Regions from separate parts of the Erythrobacter sp. F6033 genome, predicted to be linked through region 2. Evidence: predicted binding sites of a transcription regulator. Region 2 holds the regulator's gene; the other holds the start of a gene.
The links. The regulator LexA, encoded in region 2, represses DNA repair genes until DNA is damaged. The targets are predictions, from matches to a motif close to GTTCCNCNCTTGTTCT.

Region 1: MWU39_RS05370 (UvrD-helicase domain-containing protein) is a predicted target of LexA. The motif match lies at 4,321-4,336, and genes of this name have one in related genera.

Annotation. Positions count from the first base shown of each region.
Region 1 is NZ_JALKAZ010000001.1:1,141,343-1,151,852, forward strand. Features, by position in the region: gene MWU39_RS05360 (DEAD/DEAH box helicase) at 1-1,247, shown strand, start outside; gene MWU39_RS05365 (hypothetical protein) at 1,510-2,007, opposite strand; gene MWU39_RS05370 (UvrD-helicase domain-containing protein) at 2,004-4,310, opposite strand; gene MWU39_RS05375 (hypothetical protein) at 4,592-4,969, shown strand; gene rsmD (16S rRNA (guanine(966)-N(2))-methyltransferase RsmD) at 5,015-5,554, opposite strand; gene MWU39_RS05385 (pseudouridine synthase) at 5,551-6,345, opposite strand; gene MWU39_RS05390 (aromatic ring-hydroxylating dioxygenase subunit alpha) at 6,364-7,548, opposite strand; gene MWU39_RS05395 (MFS transporter) at 7,617-9,347, shown strand; gene MWU39_RS05400 (MFS transporter) at 9,354-10,510, shown strand, end outside.
Region 2 is NZ_JALKAZ010000001.1:1,369,709-1,380,218, forward strand. Features, by position in the region: gene MWU39_RS06445 (ComEC/Rec2 family competence protein) at 1-1,473, shown strand, start outside; gene lexA (transcriptional repressor LexA) at 1,495-2,184, opposite strand; gene MWU39_RS06455 (molybdopterin molybdotransferase MoeA) at 2,367-3,572, opposite strand; gene moaC (cyclic pyranopterin monophosphate synthase MoaC) at 3,581-4,054, opposite strand; gene trpC (indole-3-glycerol phosphate synthase TrpC) at 4,124-4,912, opposite strand; gene trpD (anthranilate phosphoribosyltransferase) at 4,917-5,909, opposite strand; gene MWU39_RS06475 (aminodeoxychorismate/anthranilate synthase component II) at 5,906-6,517, opposite strand; gene pip (prolyl aminopeptidase) at 6,514-7,491, opposite strand; gene MWU39_RS06485 (phosphodiester glycosidase family protein) at 7,491-8,318, opposite strand; gene trpE (anthranilate synthase component I) at 8,315-9,814, opposite strand; gene MWU39_RS06495 (SurA N-terminal domain-containing protein) at 9,866-10,510, opposite strand, start outside.

The DNA of each region.
Region 1 (10,510 bases), 230 kb from region 2:
CGATGATCGACGTGATGGCCTCTGGCCGCCGCCGCGCTTTGATGCCTCGCTCGCTTATCCTTGAGCCAACGCGCGAACTCGCTGCGCAGGTTGCCGAGAATTTCGAGAAGTACGGTAAGAACCACGATCTCAAAATGGCGCTGCTTATCGGCGGTGTGCAAATGGGCGATCAGCTCAAAACGTTGAACGAAGGCGTGGACGTTCTGATCGCAACGCCGGGTCGTTTGATGGACCTGTTTGAGCGGGGCAAGATCCTGCTCAATGGCTGCGAGCTCCTCGTGATCGACGAAGCTGACCGCATGCTCGACATGGGCTTTATCCCGGATATCGAATTCATCTGCGACAAGCTTCCTGATACCCGCCAAACCATGCTCTTCTCGGCTACGATGCCTGCGCCGATTGAGAAGCTTGCGAAGAAATTCATGAGCAATCCCAAGCGGATCGAAACCGCGCGGGCTGCGACCACGAACAAGGATATCACCGCGTTCAAGATCAACGTGGAGCAGCGCAAAAAGCGCGATACACTGGAGTGGCTGCTCAACAATGATCATGTCGAGACGGCGATTGTTTTCTCCAACAAGAAAACCACCGTGCGGGAGTTGAATAAGGCTCTACAGCGCAACGGCTTCAAGTCTGGCGAGATCCACGGCGATATTGACCAGTCGACGCGTCAAAAAGAGCTGGAGCGGTTCAAGTCGGGCGACATCAACATTCTGGTCGCTTCTGATGTGGCGGCTCGCGGGCTCGACATCAAAGGCGTGAGTCACGTTTTCAACTTCGACACGCCGTGGCACCCGGATGACTACGTTCACCGCATTGGCCGCACGGGCCGGGCAGGGGCAAAAGGACGCGCCTTCACTTTCGTTACGAAAGCGGACGCTGAAGCAATCGACAATGTCGAGAAGCTGACGAAGAACGTTATCCCCGTATTCGGCAAAGACGATGTCCGCGTTGAATTGAAAGATGGATCGTCAAAGCCGCAAGACGATGACAAGCCTGCGGAAGAGAAGAAGCCGCGTCGCCGCAGCAAGAAAGCGGACGAGACGCATGATAAGCCCGAGGATACGGCGCCTGAGAAACCGAAGCGCGAACGCAGCCCACGCAAAGAACGTTCAGATGACAAACCCGCACGCGAGGCTAAGCCAAAAGGCAGAGGCCGGCGGCGCGATCAGGATGATGAACCTGTGGCACCAGGCGAATGGAACGGTCCGAAACCGGGCTTTCTGGACGTCGGGTTCAAGGGCTGATTCCCTAACCTTGGTCTTGTAGGAACCGGTTGACAGATTCGGAATCTGTCAACCACCAGAATCCACGCTATATCTATGAAATCTATGTGATTTCGGCGTGTTGGACACACATGACAAGTGTCCAACAGGCGCTGCGTGGTTCTGTGCGATCAAATAGACCGCTGACACTGACAATTTCAAAGAACAATCAGTGGCTTAGAGCGCGAATTGCGTGTAGGAAACCGCGTTTTGGGACGACACTTAAACTGCGTGGCCTAGGTGGCTAGTGCCCCAGTTTTTGCAGCAAATTCAGAGCAAGCTTTTGCGCCGATTGAGCATAGTCTGCTGAATTTTTCAGATCAGAGAGAGGCACCCAGTACAAAGTCATTTGATTGCTATCAAACTGCTCGAAGGCAGAGAAAGCCAAGAAAGAACGGTCGCGTTTCCAAAGCCCGACACAACCAGCATGCACGATGACGCGCCGGGTTTCATAGTGGCTTCGGCATAAATCGCGGTGTTTTTGAATGGCTTCTAAGACGTGATCGGATGCGCCATCTCTCCGCATTAGTTTCTTGATTTTCTTCCAAACGTCATTTGGGTTTAATCGATCATAATCTTTCGCGCCCTGAACTAAGCTTCGGCCTTCCAAAGCGGTTAGTAGCGCTCGCAAGTTGCTCTCACATTTGGCCCAACTCATTACGCAGTCAGCTATCGCTAAACGGTGCGTATCCTCGAGAGCTTCATGATCTACCTCGCTCCAGTGAGGAGTTTTTTCGTTCAACTTACAACCTTCACAAAGCTGTCGATCACGCGTTTTGTGCCGTGATCTTCAAACTCGATCTCCAGCTTGTTGCCTTCCTGATCGGTGACGCAGCCGGTGCCGAATTTGTCGTGGTGCACCATCGCGCCAATCGCGATGTCGCTGCGCGGTTTGGCAGCAAAGCTCGCGGCGGAGCGTCCCGGTTCGCGCACATTGGCTTGCTTGGTTTCGTATCCGCTTGAGATTGCCCGCTGCCAACCGGGGCCGCGCGTTTGCGCGCGCTCGGGCCGGTCACGTGCGACATGGGCGAAAGGATCATCGCTTTCGCTCCAGTTTGCTTGCCAAAGGCTTTTGCCGCCCGTCATCGTTGTTTCCTGATCGATGAACTCTTCCGGCAGTTCTTCGATAAAGCGCGAGGGGATCGAACTGGTCCACTGGCCATAAATGCGCCGGTTCGCCGTGTGCAGGATCGTGCAGCGCCGCTTGGCCCGCGTTATCGCGACATAGGCAAGGCGGCGTTCCTCTTCGAGACTAGCGAGCCCGCCTTCGTCGATGGCTCGCTGAGACGGGAAAACGCCTTCTTCCCAGCCGACGCAGAACACATTGTCGAATTCCAGACCCTTGGCCGCGTGGATCGTCATGATCGTGACGGTTTCCTCATCCGCGCCGCGATCATTGTCCATGACCAGACTGACATGCTCGAGGAAGTCACCGAGCGTTTCGTATTCCTCCATCGCGCGGGCAAGCTCGGAGAGGTTTTCCGCACGCTGTGCGCTCTGAGGCGTACGATCATTCGCCAGCATGTCGTTGTAACCGGTTTCATCCAGCACCAGCCGCAGCAAGTCAGACGGTGTCATCGTCTCGGCTGCTTCACGCCATGCGAGGAATTGCCGCATCAACCCGCCGATTGTGTTCGCAGCCCGCTTCGGCAGCTCGTCACTGTCGGCCAGTTCCAGCGAAGCTGCGGCCAGCGGCATATTGGTGCGCCGCGCGTGCTGATGCATCTTCTCAAGCGTCTTCGCACCAAGTCCGCGCTTGGGCTGATTATAGATACGTTCGAACGCGAGATCGTCTTGCGGCTGCGCGATCACACGCAGATAGGCGAGTGCGTCGCGGATTTCAGCGCGTTCATAGAAGCGGAAACCTCCGATGATCCGGTAATTCACGCCAATCTGGATAAAGCGGTCTTCAAATTCGCGGGTTTGATATTGCGCCCGTACCAGAATGGCGACGCTATCAAGGCTTGCGCCTTCTGCTTCCAACCGTTCGATATCTTCGCCAACACGTCGTGCCTCTTCGGGGCCGTCCCACACACCGATGACTTTGACCTTGTCGCCGCCATTTGCCTCTGTCCAAAGCGTCTTTTCGTGCCGCTCTGAATTGGCGCGGATCAGGCCCGATGCTGCGCCCAGAATTTGCGGGGTTGAGCGATAATTCTGTTCCAGCCGCACGACATGCGCGCCGGGGAAATCCTTTTCAAACCGCAGGATATTGGCGACTTCCGCGCCGCGCCACGAATAGATCGACTGATCATCATCACCGACCACGCAGATGTTCTTGTGGTTCTGGGCGAGCAGCCGCAGCCAGAGATATTGGACCGCGTTTGTATCCTGATATTCGTCGACCAAGATGTATTTGTAGCGGCGCTGATAATCTTCCAGCACATCTGTGTGCCCCCGGAAGATGTTGAGCATATGCAGCATCAGATCGCCAAAGTCGCAGGCGTTCAGAGCTTTCAGGCGGTCTTGATAAAGTTGGTAAAATTCGCGGCCCCGGCCATTGGCGAAAGCTTCGTTCTCACCTGCATCAAGATCACTGGGGTTCAACCCACGGTTTTTCCAGCGATCGATCAATCCGGCGAGCTGGCGCGGTGGCCAGCGTTTTTCGTCTTCACCTGCCTCGACAATCAACTGTTTGAGCAGGCGCAGCTGATCATCGGTGTCGATAATGGTGTAGTTGCTTTGCAGCCCTACCAGCTCAGAGTGGCGGCGCAGCATCTTTGCACAGATCGAATGAAACGTGCCAAGCCAAGGAATGCCTTCCGAATCGACACCCAGATGGCCTGCAACCCTTTCGCGCATTTCACGCGCCGCTTTATTGGTGAAGGTCACGCACAGGATCTGGCTGGGCCATGCGCGTCGCGTGGCGACCAGATGCGCAAGGCGGGCGGTCAGCGCCGCTGTCTTACCAGTGCCAGCACCCGCCAGCATCAGAACCGGCCCCTCCGTCGTAAGCACAGCATCGCGCTGAGGCGGGTTCAGCATCTGCGCATAGGCAGGGACAGGGGCATTATCGCGCGGCGGGGAGGGGGCAATGTCAGACATAAAACAGACGTGAACAGGTAGAGAACGATTGAGGCGGCGGCAAGGGGCGCAATTTTGCCTATGCCCGCTCCCGATTTGCCGTCAATTTCACTCTGACCCGTTTTGGCCACGCGTCTCGCTGGGATGTGCGCAGGGCAGGATGCGCGTCGCGCCGCGCTCTAGGTAAAGAGGCCACGGACGTGCATATCAAGGGTGCCTGAACAGAGGGGAACATCTCGTCAGGCATCCGAGCATTCGGGTCGCGTTCGTTAGCGCTTGGGACCAACCTTAAGGAGTATCCCATGCGAGTATCACACATTTACCTTACCGGCGTTGCGCTGGCCACTTTCGGGGTGGTTCTTGCCGCCCCAGCAGCTGCGCAGGACACAGACACAGCGCCTATCGATGAAGTTGCGCCGGACTCATCCGCACCGGGTGATCTGACTGCGGAACAGCGCGCTGAATATGACAGCTGGGCACCTGATCAAAAGTTCGCTTACGATGCGTGGCCAGTTGAAACGAAGTCCTATTACTGGACGCTGTCTCCGGCCCAGCAAGGGTTATTCTGGAAACTGTCTGACCAAGACAAGATCGCTTTGACTGCGATGACAGGACCAGAACGCGATTCTGCTTGGCAAATGATTGAGGAACGCTCGGCTGAGGAAGGTGGACCTAGCTAAGGCCGCCAACGGACGTCCGGATCGGTGAAGGCAGCACTCTCCTGGTTACTGCCTCAACAAGGTCAGTTTGCCTTTGCCGATCCGGCGTTCTGTTTCGATTGTGAGACCATCGACTTTGACGTCTTCATTGAAGGCGGTTTCAACTGCCATCCATGTCGCAGGACCGATCCAGTCGTGCCGTTTCAACCGGTCAAGCGCCACTGCGCCTGCTCCGGTGTGATACGGCGGATCAAGCAGGATAAGGTCATAAGGCTCGCGCGCCGGACGCAGATGCATCACCGACATTGTTTCGACCGTGGCGCGCGCTCTTGCATCGAGCGATGTGATATTCGCGCGGATGACATCCACCGCCGCGCGGTCTTGTTCCACGAACAGGCAATGCGCCGCGCCGCGTGACAAGGCTTCGATGCCGAGCGCACCCGATCCCGCGAACAAATCAGCGATGCGCAGCTCGTCAAAACTGCCGAGGCGGCTTGTCAGCATCGAAAACAGCGTTTCGCGCGTTCGGTCGGACGTTGGCCGAGTGGCGTCGCCCTTTGGCGCAGCTAGCTTGCGCCCGCGCCATTCGCCGGCAATCACTCTCATTGCACGTTGCCCCGTTTCATTGCGCTTACAAACCGATCGAGATCGCCTTTACGGATTCGCGTGACCTGACCGCGCGGCAGATCGCCGAGCATAAAGGGACCATAGGCCGTTCTGATAAGCCTGCTGACTTTCAGCCCGAGATGTTCAAGCACGCGCCGCACTTCGCGGTTCTTGCCCTCGGTGATAGTCATTTCAATCCATTGGTTACGAGTGCCCGAGCTTTTGCCGCTACCACGTTCGATGTTTGCGTCGATCGAACCATAACGCACCCCGTCGATCTCGATCCCTTCGATCAGACCCTCGAGTTCTTCCTGCGATATTTCGCCGAATGCTCGGGCTCGGTAAGTTCGAGGTATACCGGTCGAGGGGAGCTCCATCTGGCGTTTCAAACCACCGTCATTGGTCAACAGCAGCAGCCCCTCTGTATTCAGATCGAGCCTTCCGACTGGCATGACGCGCGGGGCGTCTTTGGGCAGCGCATTAGCGAGCGCGTCATAAATGGTTGCGCGGCCTGCCATGTCCCGCTCGGCAGTGATCAGGCCGGTGGGTTTGTTGAAGGCAAACAGCGCAGTCGGCTCTGGCCCAGCCACAGGCTTGCCGTCGACGCTGACGCCGCGCAGGCTGGTGAGGAACGTCGCTGGCGTTTCAACCGGCTTTCCATTGAGCGTGATCCGCTTGTCGGCGATCATGCGTTCAATTTCGCGCCGGCTGGCGACACCTGCACGGGCCAGCAATTTGGCAATGCGGTCGCCCTCGGGACGGTCATCGGATTTCTTGGGGTTCGTTGGCATAGGCCGCCGCCTAGGCGTTCAACCGCGCGCTCGCAAGAATTCCTGCACGATTGCGTCAAACCGCGCGATGCCGCCTTCCAGCGTGCCGAGCGTAATTTCGCTCACCGCGCCTGTTTCCAGACCCTGCTGGCCGAGTTCCGCCGCACGGAAATCCTCGGAGGCAAACACGCCCCCGTCGAGCAGCGCCCAGCTGCGCTCCCAGTGATCGCGCGCTTTGTCTGTCGCGGGAGCTTCCGGGATCAGCATAAAGTCCTCAACCAGCGTCAGATTGTGCGCTTTCGGCATCAGCGTCATGACGTTGATGTAATCGGGGCTGGGAATCACAATGGTGGCGGGCAGCAATTGATAGGCAAAAGTCACCACGCGTCGCATGGCCGCCATATCGGCGAAGTCTGTGGCGTCCATATCTTCCAACCGTCCGACTGCAGAGCGCATATGCGGTCCGATTTCGTCCCCGGCGGTCACCCCGTCTGTAAAGAACGGACCAATCGTATCCGCGTGCAGGCGGGTCACATGATAGCTTTCTAGGAAAGCATCCATGACGAGCTTCCAATTGCCGTTCACTGTGTGGGTTTTGCGGCGGAAGAGGAAGCTCTGATCGAGACCGAACGCGGCGAAGTCTTCGCCCAATGTTTCGGCATCCGAAAAATTGGCGCCCTCAACCGGTGCAAACCAGATCAACCCGCCAGCTTCGCATGAAGGGAGTTCTTTGAGGCTGTATTGGCTCTTATCGAGATCGGGGAAGGTTTCAGGGCGGGGCAGACCGAGCAGGCTACCATCAAGCTGATATGTCCACGCATGATAGGGGCAAACCAGTTTGGATGAGCATTGGACGTCTTCACCCTCAACCAGCCGAGTGCCGCGATGCTGACAGACATTCAGGAAGACATGCGCTGTACCGTTTTTGTCGCGTGTGATCAGAAGCGGGCGACCTGTGCCGTCATGCGGCACGGCCATTCCCGGCTCCGGTAACAGGGCGGATGGACACAGCACTTGCGGCATACGATCAAACAGGGCGGCTTTCTCTGCGTCAAAATGCGCAGGATCGGTGTAGCGGCTTGCAGGCACACTCCCGATCCCCGTTGTTACGCGCGGATTTCCGTCGCGGATAGCTTCTGCCAAGGCGATTTGGCCCTTGGTGGAGCGCATCGCAGACGCACTGCGATCATCCAAAGCTGTTGATGGCGTTGTGGGCGCGTTCATCGCAGCGTTCCTATTCCTCTCATCCGCAGCTAGTGTTGCAGAAAATCAGCCACGCCGAAAGGTCGCGAATGTCAGAAACCAAAACCGCTAAGCCAGGATGGAGAGAGGTCCTGCGGGCCTTGGGCCAGCGCAAGACCGGCTTTATGGCGCTGTTCGGCTTTGCCAGCGGTCTGCCCTTCGCTCTGTTTTTGGGCACGTTGTTCGCGTGGTTAAGCGATGCCGAAGTTGATCTGGAAACGATGGGGGTCTTTTCCCTTATCGGTCTTGCCTATGCATTCCAGTTCCTGTGGTCACCGCTGATCGACAAGGTGAACATTCCCGGCATGCGCATGCTGGGTAAGCGCAAACAGTGGATTGTGCCCTCGCAATTGCTGCTGGGCGCGATCCTTGTGTCTTTGGCGCTTAGCAATCCCAGCAATGAGACAATCGGCTGGTTCAGCCTGCTCGCGGGGATCGGAGCCTTGGCCAGCGCGACTCAAGACATCGCCATCAACGCTTGGCGGATCGACGTTGCCGATGAAAAAGCGACGCTTGATATGCTCTCAACCGTTTATCAGATGGGTTACCGTCTGGCGGCGCTTGTCGGCGGTGCATTTGGACTGATTATCGCCGCACGGATTGGATGGCCGCAGACCTATATGCTGATGGGGGCAATCCTGCTCGCTATCGGATTTATCGGGCTGTTCGCGCCCGATAGCGACAGCAAGAAACTGGCCGAAGGTCAGCCTGCGATTGTCGACGAACTGTTTGTGGCGCTGCGCAAAAAGGGTGAGTTGGAACCGGGTATCCGGGCCAAGGCTTTGATGGTTGTTGCTGGCCTTTGGGCGGTATCGATCGGCGTGGTTCTGACATTCATGTATATGTCGCTGTTCTATGCGCCCGAGGACCGGCCCAACCCGACCGAGTTTACGGTGAATTGGGGGCCGTGGATCATCGTCGCCACGGTCGTAATCCCCGCGCTCATCTCAGGCTGGCTTGCGAGCCAGAAAAAGCAGGGCAATTACCTGCTCAGCGAAGACGCGCCCGAACCAGTCGGCAGCGGTTTTGTGATGGATCATCTTTACCGCGCGTTAGTTTTGCCGCTGGTCGAGTTTGTTGGCCGGATCGGTTGGTCGCTGGTGCTGATCCTATCGCTGGTTCTGACATACCGGATTTGCGACGCGATCTGGGGCAGCTTTGCCTATCCATTTTACCTCGGCGAGTTGAACTACACCAAGGATGAAGTCGCCTTTGCATCCAAGTTCTTTGGCGTTGGCGCGATCATCCTCGGGCTCGCTCTCGGCGGCTTTATGCTCACCATGATGGGGCGGATGTTGACGCTGACAATCGGCGCATTGCTCGCCGCGCTGACAAACCTTCTCTATGCCGATCTCGCCGTTGGCGGGGCGAATATGCAGGCGGTGAGCGACGCGGTTGGCTTCACCTGGCTGATTACTCAGGTGCCTGTGATCGGCAGCCCGTCTTTGGCGAAACTGACCTTTACGATCTTCTTTGAGAACCTCGCCATTGGTATTGCAGGTGCAGCCTATATCGCGTGGTTGTCCTCGATCGTGAACAAGAACTTCAGCGCGGTTCAATACGCGCTGCTCTCCTCGCTCACGCTGCTCGTGGGTACGCTCGGGCGCGGCGCGCTTGGCGAAATGATCGAGGATCAGGGCTATTTCGACGTGTTCGTACTGACGACCTTTATCGGCTTTATTGCGGTTGTGCTGTGTTTGGCGGAGTGGTTCCGTCAGTCTCGCGCCGGGGCCAATTCTGGTGTCGTAACGCCCGAACCAGCCGCGCAGCCAGCGGAGTAGGAACGCTTGAGCGCGCCAGATACTGGAGCGCGGCGGGGCTGGGTAGAGGCGGCCAAACCCTACCTTGAAAAAGAAACGCTGGCGGCCTTCTTTATCGGAGTTTCCTCCGGCTTTCCCTACGCGATGCTGGGCGCGACGCTGACTACGCGATTGGCGCAGGGTGGCATCGACAAACAGACCGTAACCGCGTTCAGCCTCGCTTTTCTGGTCTACAATTTCAAAGTGTTCTGGGCGTGGATTGTTGACGGTGTCCGCTTGCCCGTAATCGGCCGGCTGGGTCAGCGCGTATCATGGATGCTTCTTGCAGGCGTTCTGGTGATCGCATCGGTCATCAATCTCGCGCTGGTCGACCCCAGCGATAGCCTGCAGGCGACGATCATCGCAGCCGTTCTTGTCGGAGCAGCGGGCGCGACATTCGACATCGTGATCGACGCGTATCGCATCGAGATATTGAAGCCCTATCAGCTCGGAACGGGTTCCGGCATGAACCAGTATGGCTGGCGCTTGGGATCCGCCGGGGCTGGTGCCATCGCATTGGTTGTCGCGGTCCGATATGGATGGAGCGCGGCCTATATCGCCTGCGCCATGTTTGCCCTGCCAGCCATGCTGACGGCGCTGATTATGGGCGAACCAGCACGCCGCAAAGTGATTGCCGTGCGCAAGGGTGTGAGCGAGGTGTGGCAATCGATTTCAGGACCGTTTTCGGAGTTTTTCCAGCGGCACGGCGCTTGGGTCGTGCTGGCCTTTATCCTCGTCCACAAGATCGGTGACACGCTCGCAAACCTGACCTTTCGGTTGTTGTTTGACGACCTTGGCTTCAGCAATGACGAGATTGCGTTTTACGATGTCGGAGTGGGCTTCTGGGCTTATATGGTCGGGATTTTCGTGGGCGGTATCATCTATTCACGGCTCGGACTGAAACGATCTGTGCTGATCGCGCTTGTGTTAATGGCGGTTTCGAACCTCAGTTTTTCTGCACTGGCGCTTGCTGGCAACACCAATCTGGGCCTTGCATCGGCGATCGGGTTTGAAAATTTTTCGAGCGGATATGGCGGGGTTGTGGTGGTCGCCTATTTTTCTGCGCTCTGCGACTTGCGGTTCACAGCGGCGCATTATGCGATGATCAGCGCGGCGGCGAGTATCGTTGGCCGGTTGCTAACGGG
Region 2 (10,510 bases):
CGAATTCCAGCCATTCAAAGGATGCTGTCGTCACGTGTCCGCGAGAGAGTGGACGGTTCTGCGGGCACAATTGCCGCGGCATTTGCAAGTGGAGATCGCGGCGCCATTGCTGAAGCCGATGAGGAGGCAATGCGCGACGCAGGCCTCACGCATCTTCTGTCTATAAGTGGATTGCATGTGAGCGCGGTGATCGCCGGCGCATATTTTCTTGCGCTCAAATTGTTCGCATTGTTTCCGCCAATTGCGCTTAGAATTCGGCTGCCGATTATCGCCGCCAGTGTGGGGGCGCTTTCCGGCATCGGCTATACGTTGCTTACTGGTGCTGAAGTTCCAACGGTTAGGAGCTGCGCTGCGGCAATGCTGGTGTTGATTGCTCTCGCGATGGGTCGCGATGCGCTTTCATTAAGAATGGTGGCGGCCGCTGCGGTATTTGTTTTGTTGCTATGGCCAGAGAGCATTGTCGGACCAAGTTTTCAGATGAGCTTTTCCGCCGTGATCGCAATTGTGGCTTTGCATTCCTCATCACCTGCGAAACGCTTTCTAGCTCCGAGAGAGGAACCGTGGTGGCGGCGGAGCGGGCGACAAATCATGATGCTGTTTGTGACCGGCATGGTCATAGAAATCGCGCTCATGCCGATTGTGCTGTTCCACTTTCACAGAGCCGGTGTGTACGGGGCGTTTGCAAATGTCGTTGCGATCCCAATGGTCACATTCATTTCGATGCCCCTGATTGCAATTGGCTTATTTCTCGATTTGATCGGGCTTGGCAAACCGGTTTGGTGGCTGGTTCAACAGTCACTTGATGCGCTGTTGGCGATTGCCCACTTCACTTCATCCCAGCCAGGTGCAGTGAAATTGATGCCGCAAATGGGGTACGGCACGATTGCGCTATTCGTTGTCGGCTCTTTGTGGTTGGCGCTTTGGAACGGTTCGGCTCGATTACTCGGAATTTTGCCCGTCTCGTTGGCTGCGGCCATGCTAATTCGCACCCCCATTCCGGATGTGCTGATCGGCCGCGAAGGTAAGCATGTTGGAATAACCGTTGAGGATCCAAATGGAGGACGCAGGTTGCTGTCACTTCGTGACAGTCGGTCATCCTATTCCCGAGACAATTTGCTTGAATTGGCGAGTATCACCAGCGATCCGGTCCCAATCGCCGACTGGCCTGGGGCACGCTGCTCATATGAATTCTGTGTCTTAGAGATCGAAAGAGGAGGAAGAACGTGGGTGCTTATGCTGGCGCGCAACAGGGACCTTGTTGAAGAACGTGCCCTTGCTGCGGCCTGCGAACGATCAGATATCGTCGTGGCAGACCGCTATCTTCCTATGTCCTGCTCACCGCGCTGGTTGAAGGCTGACAGGAGAATGCTGGAGGAAACCGGCGGTCTATCGCTCATCCTAGTGAACGGACGGATAGACAGCGTTGCATCGCGACAAGGCGAACACGGGTGGTGGCGCGGGGAGGGTGACTGACACCGCCCCGCGCTCACATAATCAATGATACCGACGGAGCAGGCCAGCCAATTTGCCCTGAACCTGCACCTCGTTTGAGCCGTAGACTTGAGGGTCATAGGCAGCGTTTGCTGGATCCAATCTGACGCTAGCACCTTCTTTGTGAAGATACTTCAAAGTCGCCTCTTCACCGCGCACTAGCGCAACGACAATCTCACCGTCCCGCGCGCTGTCGGTGCGGCGCACAAGCGCAAAGTCACCATCGAAAATGCCAGCCTCGACCATCGAGTCACCAGACACCTCAAGAGCGTAATGCTCGCCCGGACCAAGCAGAGCAGCTGGGACTGGGAGTGAGTTTTGACCTTCGAGAGCCTCAATCGGTGCACCAGCCGCAATCCGCCCATGAAGTGGAATCTCAATCACATCATTCGCGGGTTCCGGGGCAGCCCTCATCGCAGCATTGCCCGCTACGATAGTGTCATTGGCGGCTAAAGAGCTACGCGGCGTCGGGGTCGCGTCCTCTGGCATCTTGATGACTTCAAGCGCGCGAGCGCGATTGGGAAGACGCCGAATAAAACCGCGTTCTTCAAGAGCTGAGATCAATCTATGAACACCCGACTTACTCTTAAGGTCGAGCGCCTCTTTCATTTCTTCGAAGCTTGGTGAAATGCCGGATTCGTCAAGCCGTTGTTGGATAAACCGGATTAATTCGTGCTGCTTTGCCGTCAGCATGGAGTTTGCTCCCTAAGACGCACCATTCGCAAAAGCGCATACACGCTTTCTAGTGCCACATATGCGCACCCAAAGAGGCACCACAGAGAGGTGCGTTATGAATACTGGCCGTCCGCCAATAAGGTGAACGAATGTGGAACGAATAGGCAACCTTAGAGGGCCTGTCAACCTGATCCAGTCTCTCAAGACCTCGGTTTACCGCCATTTTCGAGCCAAAAGACGCCAACTTCGGCTCCGGCTTGTGAAGCAGCACATCCAGAAGGTCTATCGATGAGGCAATTCGCTTTCGCCAGTGATTGAAGAGCGCTCGAATCTTGCGAATCTGTGAGCCAAACCGATTGTCCATCTGATACGGCTCTGAGAAATTCTCTTCGGTGCCCGCCAGGGGGAAGGTCTTGCTTTGTTGGAATTTGGGTCAGGCCTGGGAAAGGGGTTTGAAAACCCATCATTGCCCTGATCAGGGGCAATGCAAATAGGTAACAGGTGACGAAGCTGGAGACGGGATTGCCTGGTAGCCCCAATATCACCTGCTTTCGTTGCTCAGACTGGCGGGTTGCAATCATCAGCGGTTTACCCGGTTTGATTGCGACTTTCCAAAACTCGATCTCTGCCCCCCAATTGATCAGCGCTTGCTGGATCAAATCATGATCGCCAACTGAAGCGCCGCCGGAGGTGACAAGCACGTCGCAATCATTGGTTTTTGAAAGGGCATCGGCCAATGCGTCCAAATTGTCCGCCACCGGGCCGAGCAAATCGATCGTGCCGGCAATCGGGGAAATCATTGCGCGAAGCATAGCGCCATTGCTCGCGGGAATTTGATGAGCCGCCAGTGTCGCGGGCAAACGAACAAGCTCGTCTCCGCTGTCAAGCACAGCAATTCTCGGCGCGGGAAGCACTGGCAGAGAAGAGAGGCCGCCAGAGAGCGCGAGGGCAATCTGTGCAGGTCCTATCAGTGTCCCGCGATGCAATAAAGTGTCGCCCTCATGAAAATCGAAACCTGCGCGCCTGATGTGTTGCGCCGATTCCGGCACGACTTCGCCTTTGCGCAGGCTCACTGTCTGACCGTCGACAACAGCATTCTCTTGGATCAGAATGCGGTCAGAACCGTCAGGGAGATGGGCGCCGGTTGATATGCGGGCGCACTGCCCATCAATCAGATGCCCTTTTAAGGGAGCGCCTGCGCGGCTTTCTCCCACGAGATCCCATGGCCCGTTCCCACAGATTGCGTATCCATCCATCGCTGACAGATCAGCCGCTGGTTGAGTTCGGACGGCTGTGACATCCTCGCTGACATGATGACCCTGCGCGAGATGGGTTTGGATCTCAACGGGCGGAATGTCTGACGCAAGAGCGAGTAGCTTCGCCTGGGCCTCTTCGAGTGTCAGCATTGACGGCACTAGGTCGCTGCCTTCCAGTTACCTGATTTGCCACCGCGCTTTTCAAGCAGCCTTATCTCGCTGATCACTATCCCCTTATCTAAAGCCTTGGCCATATCATAGATTGTCAGGAGTGCGGTGGAAACGGCGACCATTGCTTCCATTTCAACACCAGTCTTACCGGTCAGGGCAGCACTAGCGGTTGCTCTGATGGATTGGTGTTCAAAATCAAAAGCGACATTCACGGATTCAAGGCCCAGCGGATGGCAGAGCGGGATCAGGTCCCCGGTGCGCTTCGCCGCCATAATTCCGGCAATACGGGCAGTGCCTAGCACATCGCCTTTGGGCGCATCGCCTTCGCGGATTGCGCTTAGGGCCTCGGGCGTCATGGACACCGTACCAGTCGCAATGGCCGAACGCTTGGTTTCGTCCTTTCCACCGACATCAACCATATGGGCTTCGCCGCTTGTGTTAAGATGAGTCAGTTTGGTCACAATGCTTCCCTCTCGGCGGCTATTGATGCCATTCTTACGGCGTTGAGGCCAGGTTTCGAAGACCTGTGGTTAGCCTTGCAAAAGCGCTTTGGTTGCCGAAGCGACGTCTTCGGCGCGCATCAGGCTTTCTCCGACAAGAAACGACCGTACGCCGGAAGACGCCAGCCGTTTGCAGTCCGCATGCGTAGCAATCCCGCTTTCCCCGACGAGTAAGGCGTCTTTCGGCGCCAGTGGAGCGAGGCGCTCGGTCGTGGCTAATGATGTCGTGAATGTCTTGAGGTCGCGATTGTTTACACCGATCAATCGTGAATTGAGCACGCTAGCGGCACGTTCCAATTCAGCCTCATCATGTACCTCTACAAGGACATCCATAGAGTATTGTGCCGCGGCGGTTTCAATTTCAGCCATCTGGCTATCTTCCAAAGCTGCAACGATGATGAGGATAGCGTCTGATCCAATTGCGCGCGCTTCGGCGCATTGCCACGGATCGACCATGAAGTCCTTACGCAAGACGGGAATGGAGCAGGCAGAACGCGCCGCGATCAAATAGTCTTCGTGTCCCTGAAAGTAAGGCGCATCTGTGAGTACGGATAGGCAAGCTGCGCCGCCTTGCTCGTATGCCATTGCATGCTCGGCAGGGCGAAAGTCCTCACGGATCAAGCCTTTCGACGGGCTAGCCTTTTTGATCTCGGCAATCAGGCCGTATCCCTTCGCGGAGGCATCTCGCAGCGCGGATTCGAAGCCTCTGGGGGCAGATTGCACGCGGATAGCTTGCTCAAGATGAGCGAACGAAACCGCAGATTTTCGTGCGGCGACAATATCGCGTTTAGCCGCGCAGATTTCTTCCAGCTTATTCATGATTTCACTTGGCCAATTCGATCCAACGCTCGAGCAACTTCGAAGCCTTGCCACTATCCAATGCTTCGGCGGCTATCGCGACACGTTCTGGCCAGTCTGTGCCCTTGTTGGCGACCGCCAGGGCTCCAGCGGCATTGAATAAAACCGCATCGCGGTATGGGCCGGGCGCACCCATCAGCAATGCCTTTAGAGCAGCGGCGTTGTGAGATGCATCGTCGCCTCGAATGGCTTCAATCGGAGCTTTGGGCAATTTGGCATCTTCGGCGCTTAACCTGCTCATTTCAAATGCCTTACCCGCAACGACCGCGACTTCATTTCCCCCTGCCAAGCTCAGTTCATCCAAACCTTCGTCTCCTGAGACGATAAGCGAGCGACCTGTGCCTAACTTGGCCAACGCACCTGCATAAATTGGCACATAGGCAGGTCGGGCAATGCCGATTAGCTGGCTCTTAACCCCAGCCGGGTTTGACAACGGACCCATGAGGTTGAAAATCGTGCGCTTGCCGATCTTTTTACGGATCGGTTGGATGCGTCCCATCGCAGGATGGTGGTTCTTCGCGAAGAGAAAACAGATACCCAGCTCCGCGAGCGTTTCCTCCGCCGTACGCCCAGCCGCGTCCATATCCAGCCCTAGTGCTTCAAGCGTATCAGCGGCACCCGCTTTTGAAGAGGCAGCGCGATTTCCGTGTTTGGCAACGGGGATACCGCAGGCGGCGATCACAAGGCTGACCGCGGTCGATACATTCAATGTGTGATGGCCATCACCGCCAGTTCCACAAACATCGATTGCATTTTCCGGAGCCGAGATCGGGATCAATCTTGCGCGCAGCGCCCTTGCGGCTCCTGCAATTTCGTTTGAAGTCTCACCGCGTTCGGACAGATCAATAAGAAACTGTTCGATTTCGTTTTCAGACGGCGCACCATCCAGCAAGATGCCAAATGCGTCTTCTGCCTGAGTTTCAGTGAGAGGTCTCGATACGTCGGGTAGGGTACTCATGCAGAAGCTCTCGCGGGTAGTTTGGTTTCAACACCACATATTTTCAGAAAGTTTGCGAGTAGCGCGTGGCCATGCTCGGTTGCGATGCTTTCTGGATGGAATTGCACTCCGTGTATCGGGAGCGATTCATGTCTGAAACCCATCACGCTTTGTTCCGAGGTGCCCGGTGTTTCGGCATGGGCATTCGGGATTAGCGCGTGAGGTACATCGACAACTTCAAGGCTGTGATAGCGTGTTGCTGTATAGGGCGAGGGCAGGCCTTCAAAAACGCCTGTTCCGTCATGTGTGACCGGTGATGTCTTTCCATGCATTAAGCCGCCGCGCACAACTCGCCCACCAAAATGCTGTCCAATGGATTGATGTCCCAAGCACACACCGAGCAGCGGTTTGGATACGTCCGCGCATGCCGAAACGAGATCAAGGCTGATGCCAGCTTCGTTTGGAGTGCATGGGCCCGGTGAAATGAGAAACCCATCTGCCTTGGTCGCGATTGCTTGAGAAGCCGTCATCGCATCGTTGCGTTCGACGCGTACTTCGGCACCCAGTTCCATGAGGTAATGGACGAGGTTGAACGTAAAGCTATCGTAATTGTCGATCACAAGGATCATAATGGCTTACCTGCCAATGCATCTGTAGCGCGGACCAGACCGTCAATAATTCCGGGCTCGCTGGCACTATGGCCGGCATCATCCACTATCCAGAGCTGGGACTCAGGCCATGCCTTTTTCAGCGCCCAAGCCGCAGCAGGAGGTGTACAGATATCGTGTCGGCCTTGAACAATAATACCCGGGATGTTTTTGATTTTGCTGACATCCTTTAGCAGTTGAGCCTCTTCTAAGAAGAAGTCTTCGAGGAAGAATTTGGCGCATATGCGGGCAAAAGGCACAGCTTTTGAAGGATCGGCGAATTCATCCATCAATCCTTCATTTGGCAGCAAGGTCGCGACTGATCCTTCCCACATCGACCATTCACGCGCTGCTGCGAGACGCGTTGCTTCGTCTTCGCTGGTCAGGCGTGTGTAATAAGCTTTCACGAGGTCGCCGCGTTCACCTTCGGGAATTAGAGCGGTGAACTTTTCCCACTGCTCAGCCATGATTTGACTCGCACCGAAGCGATAAAGCCAACCTTTCTCTTGCTGACGAGCAAGAAACACGCCGCGCAGAACGATTTCACTCGTGCGGCTCGGGTGTTTCTGGGCGTATGCGAGCGCCAAAGTTGCCCCCCAACTGCCGCCAAAAACTTGCCAAGCGTCGTGACCGCACATTTCACGCAAGCGCTCTATGTCTGCGACGATCTTCCAAGTATCGTTGTTCTCGATTTCTGCGAATGGAAGCGATTTGCCGCAACCGCGCTGATCGAACAACAAGACATCGTAGAGCTCCGGATCCCACTGCCTGCGGTGAGACGGTGCCATTCCGCCGCCCGGGCCACCGTGAAGGAATACCGTCGGTTTTGCGCCAGGCGTTCCGACGCGTTCATAATAAAGCGAGTGGCCATCGCCTACATCGAGCATACCAGTCTCGTATGGCTTAATTTCGGGATAAAGCGTCCGAGCATAAGTGATGGTGTTACCGTGAGGCATTATTTGTCTTTCACAACCAAAAGTGGACCAACGCGTCGACTATCCATCCGACCAGTCGATGGGTCCCAAAGCGACGATACATTTCCATCAAGGAATAGCGCGTTGGGTGTCTTTAACTCGTCGCGGAAATAGCGGCCAAAGCGCCCAAAACTGATAGGCGCATCGGAGATCACAAAGTGCGCCTTACCATCGGACGAAACGCCAACACCGTTTCGTATGGCACGGGAAGGGCCATCGTCCTGAAATTCAGGGTGCAACTTACCATCGATAACCAGCATCGGTCCTGACTGCGTTCCGAACTGGGGGCGATCGCCGATCGTGCGAAAAAATGTCTCTGAATCGAGCACTTGCCACTTACCACTGCTGCCAAAGAACACGCCATTTGGCTTCAAATGAAAGTTTCCCGGTCCATCAGCGCGGTTCAATTCCTTCAACCGCTCAGATCCGCGGACGAAATAGCCGATCGCGCGAAGGTTATCGTCGTACATGCCGCCGTTCATAACAAAGGCAATTCCACCTTCATTCTTGCCAGCGGCCCATGCTTCAATCGTTCCGAAATTGCTCCCGCTTGATGGGGCAAGGGCAGTTTCAATTTTGTGAGAGGCAGGGTCGGCAACGCAATGGGTTAGTGCGACCCCTTCAAATGTGACGGATGAGCAAGCAGAACTTCGCGCAGCTTCAGTGGGCGTTGCATCGGGCTCAGGAGCTTCCACGATTTCGACCGGATTTGAACCGTCCAGCTGTGTCCTAACAACAGGCTCGCCGCCTGGTTGTTGCTCACAAGCGCAAAGGGCGAGGGCAACCGAACTGATAAGAACTCGCTTCATTGCCCAAACCCCGGTTCGCTGGCCACGCGTACTGCTTCTCGAGCCGCTGCGATCAATGCCCCGGCTTTCGCCCGACATTCTGCATGTTCGGAATCGGGGTCGCTATCAGCAACTATGCCTGCACCAGCCTGCACATTCATAACGCCGTCTTTGACGACTGCAGTGCGCAAGACGATGCAGCTATCGACTGATCCATCGGGCGCGAAGTAACCGACACCGCCAGCATACGCGCCGCGGGTCTCGGTTTCCAATTCAGCAATGATTTCACAAGCACGGATTTTTGGCGCACCTGAAACGGTTCCGGCAGGAAAACCGGCGAAAAGTGCGTCGAGTGCATCCCGGTCATCGGCCAAAGTGCCCACCACATTGCTCACAATATGCATGACATGACTGTACCGCTCGATTGTGAAACTGTCAGTCACTTCCACGCTGCCTTGTGCTGCAACTCGGCCGACATCATTCCGGCCTAGGTCCAGAAGCATCAAATGCTCTGCCAGTTCCTTTGGATCGGCCATCAGGCTGGCTTCGTTGGCACTATCCTCAGCAGGTGTGGCGCCTCTTGGCCTTGTCCCTGCGATCGGACGGATCGTGACTTCACCGTTCCGGACACGCACGAGTATTTCAGGGCTTGAGCCGACTATCGCGAAGCCCGGGAGGTCGAGAAAATATAGGAATGGAGAGGGGTTTACGCGCCGCAATGCCCGGTAAAGTTCCAACGGTGGAAGCTCAAAAGGGCAGGTGAACCTCTGGGCCAAAACGACCTGAAAGATATCGCCAGCCACGATGTAGTCCTTTGCACGGGCGACCATCGATTTGTAGTCCGCTTCGGCCATCACGGGTTTGAGCGACGGCTCTTCAGTGGCTCCAGAAAGCCGCGGTTCTGCCGGGCGAGGGCGGCTGAGCGCGCGCAGTGTTTCATCAATCCGGTCACTTGCCAGCTCGATCGCCTTGGAAGGATCAATCGCGTCCCAAATCGGTGCTACGCAATAGAGCGCATCGGTTAAGCTATCGAAGACAAGAATGATTGTTGGGCGCACAAAGAGCATGTCCGGCAAAGCCAGCTCACTCGCATTTGCTCGTGGCAGCTTTTCGACAAGCCCGATGGTTTCATAACCGAAATAGCCGACCAGACAGGCTAGGGCAGATGGCAGCTCGTCAGGGACATCAATGCGGCACGAATTAGCCAATTGACGCAGTTCGGCCAATGCATCTTGCCTACAGGTTTCGAACGCTTCTTTGTCAGTTTTCCAAGTGCGATTGATTGCTGCCGCGCTCTCGCTGCCCCGAAAGACAAGGTCGGGATCGAGGCCCAAGAGGCTGTAGCGCCCTCTTACTTCTCCGCCTTCGACTGACTCCAACAAAAAGTCGCCGCGCCCCGGTTCTATCAGCCTACGCGCAGCGCCTACTGGTGTGTCGCTATCCGCAACGGTGCGGCGCCACACTAATGCCGGCCGACCAGCGGCCAGAGCGCTGGCGGCTTCGGTTGCATTTTCAATCGTAGCGAGGGCGGGTCTTTCAGTTTTCACAAGTGGTTGCGATTTCTTTGATCAATTGGTTTCGCCAACCAATTGACGACGAACCGCATCAATCGCTGCTTCATTCTGTTCAACGCCAAGCTCCGCAAGAATCGCGCGCGTCAATTGCTCGGTATATTCCTGCGTAAGTGCCGGAGCCAATTGTTGCTGCGTCTGTGCCAGAATTGGGCTGTCATCCGGGAGGTCATCGGTGACGATCTCCCGCAGGTCCACAACATACCAACCGATGTTGTTTGGTGCTTCGTATAGCTTTGTGGACCCAGCTGCCATCGAGAACATCAAGACCAGCGGCGGAGGCGGATTACGGTTTTGTTGAGCAAATAGCTGGCGCCGCTCAAGGTCGATCCGCTCAACTGGAGGGAGTTGGGTTTCTTCAGAAGCAAGCGCTTCAGCTGTGCTGCTTTCCCCGCGAACTTTTTCGAGAACCCGATCAGCGGCTTCTCTGGCTAGCTTGTTGCCTTCGGCAAGGCGCCAAGCATTGACCAATTGCTCTCGTATTTCGTTGAGTGGAGGAGCAGCAGAAAGGGCAATCTCCGCAACATCGAAAACCACAAATTGCTGACCTGGAACGATCTCGGCAAGCTGAGGCTCGCTTTCTTCCATCTGGAAGGCTGTTTCGACGGTGCTGCGAAGCGCTGGATTCAGTGTCTCCCCACT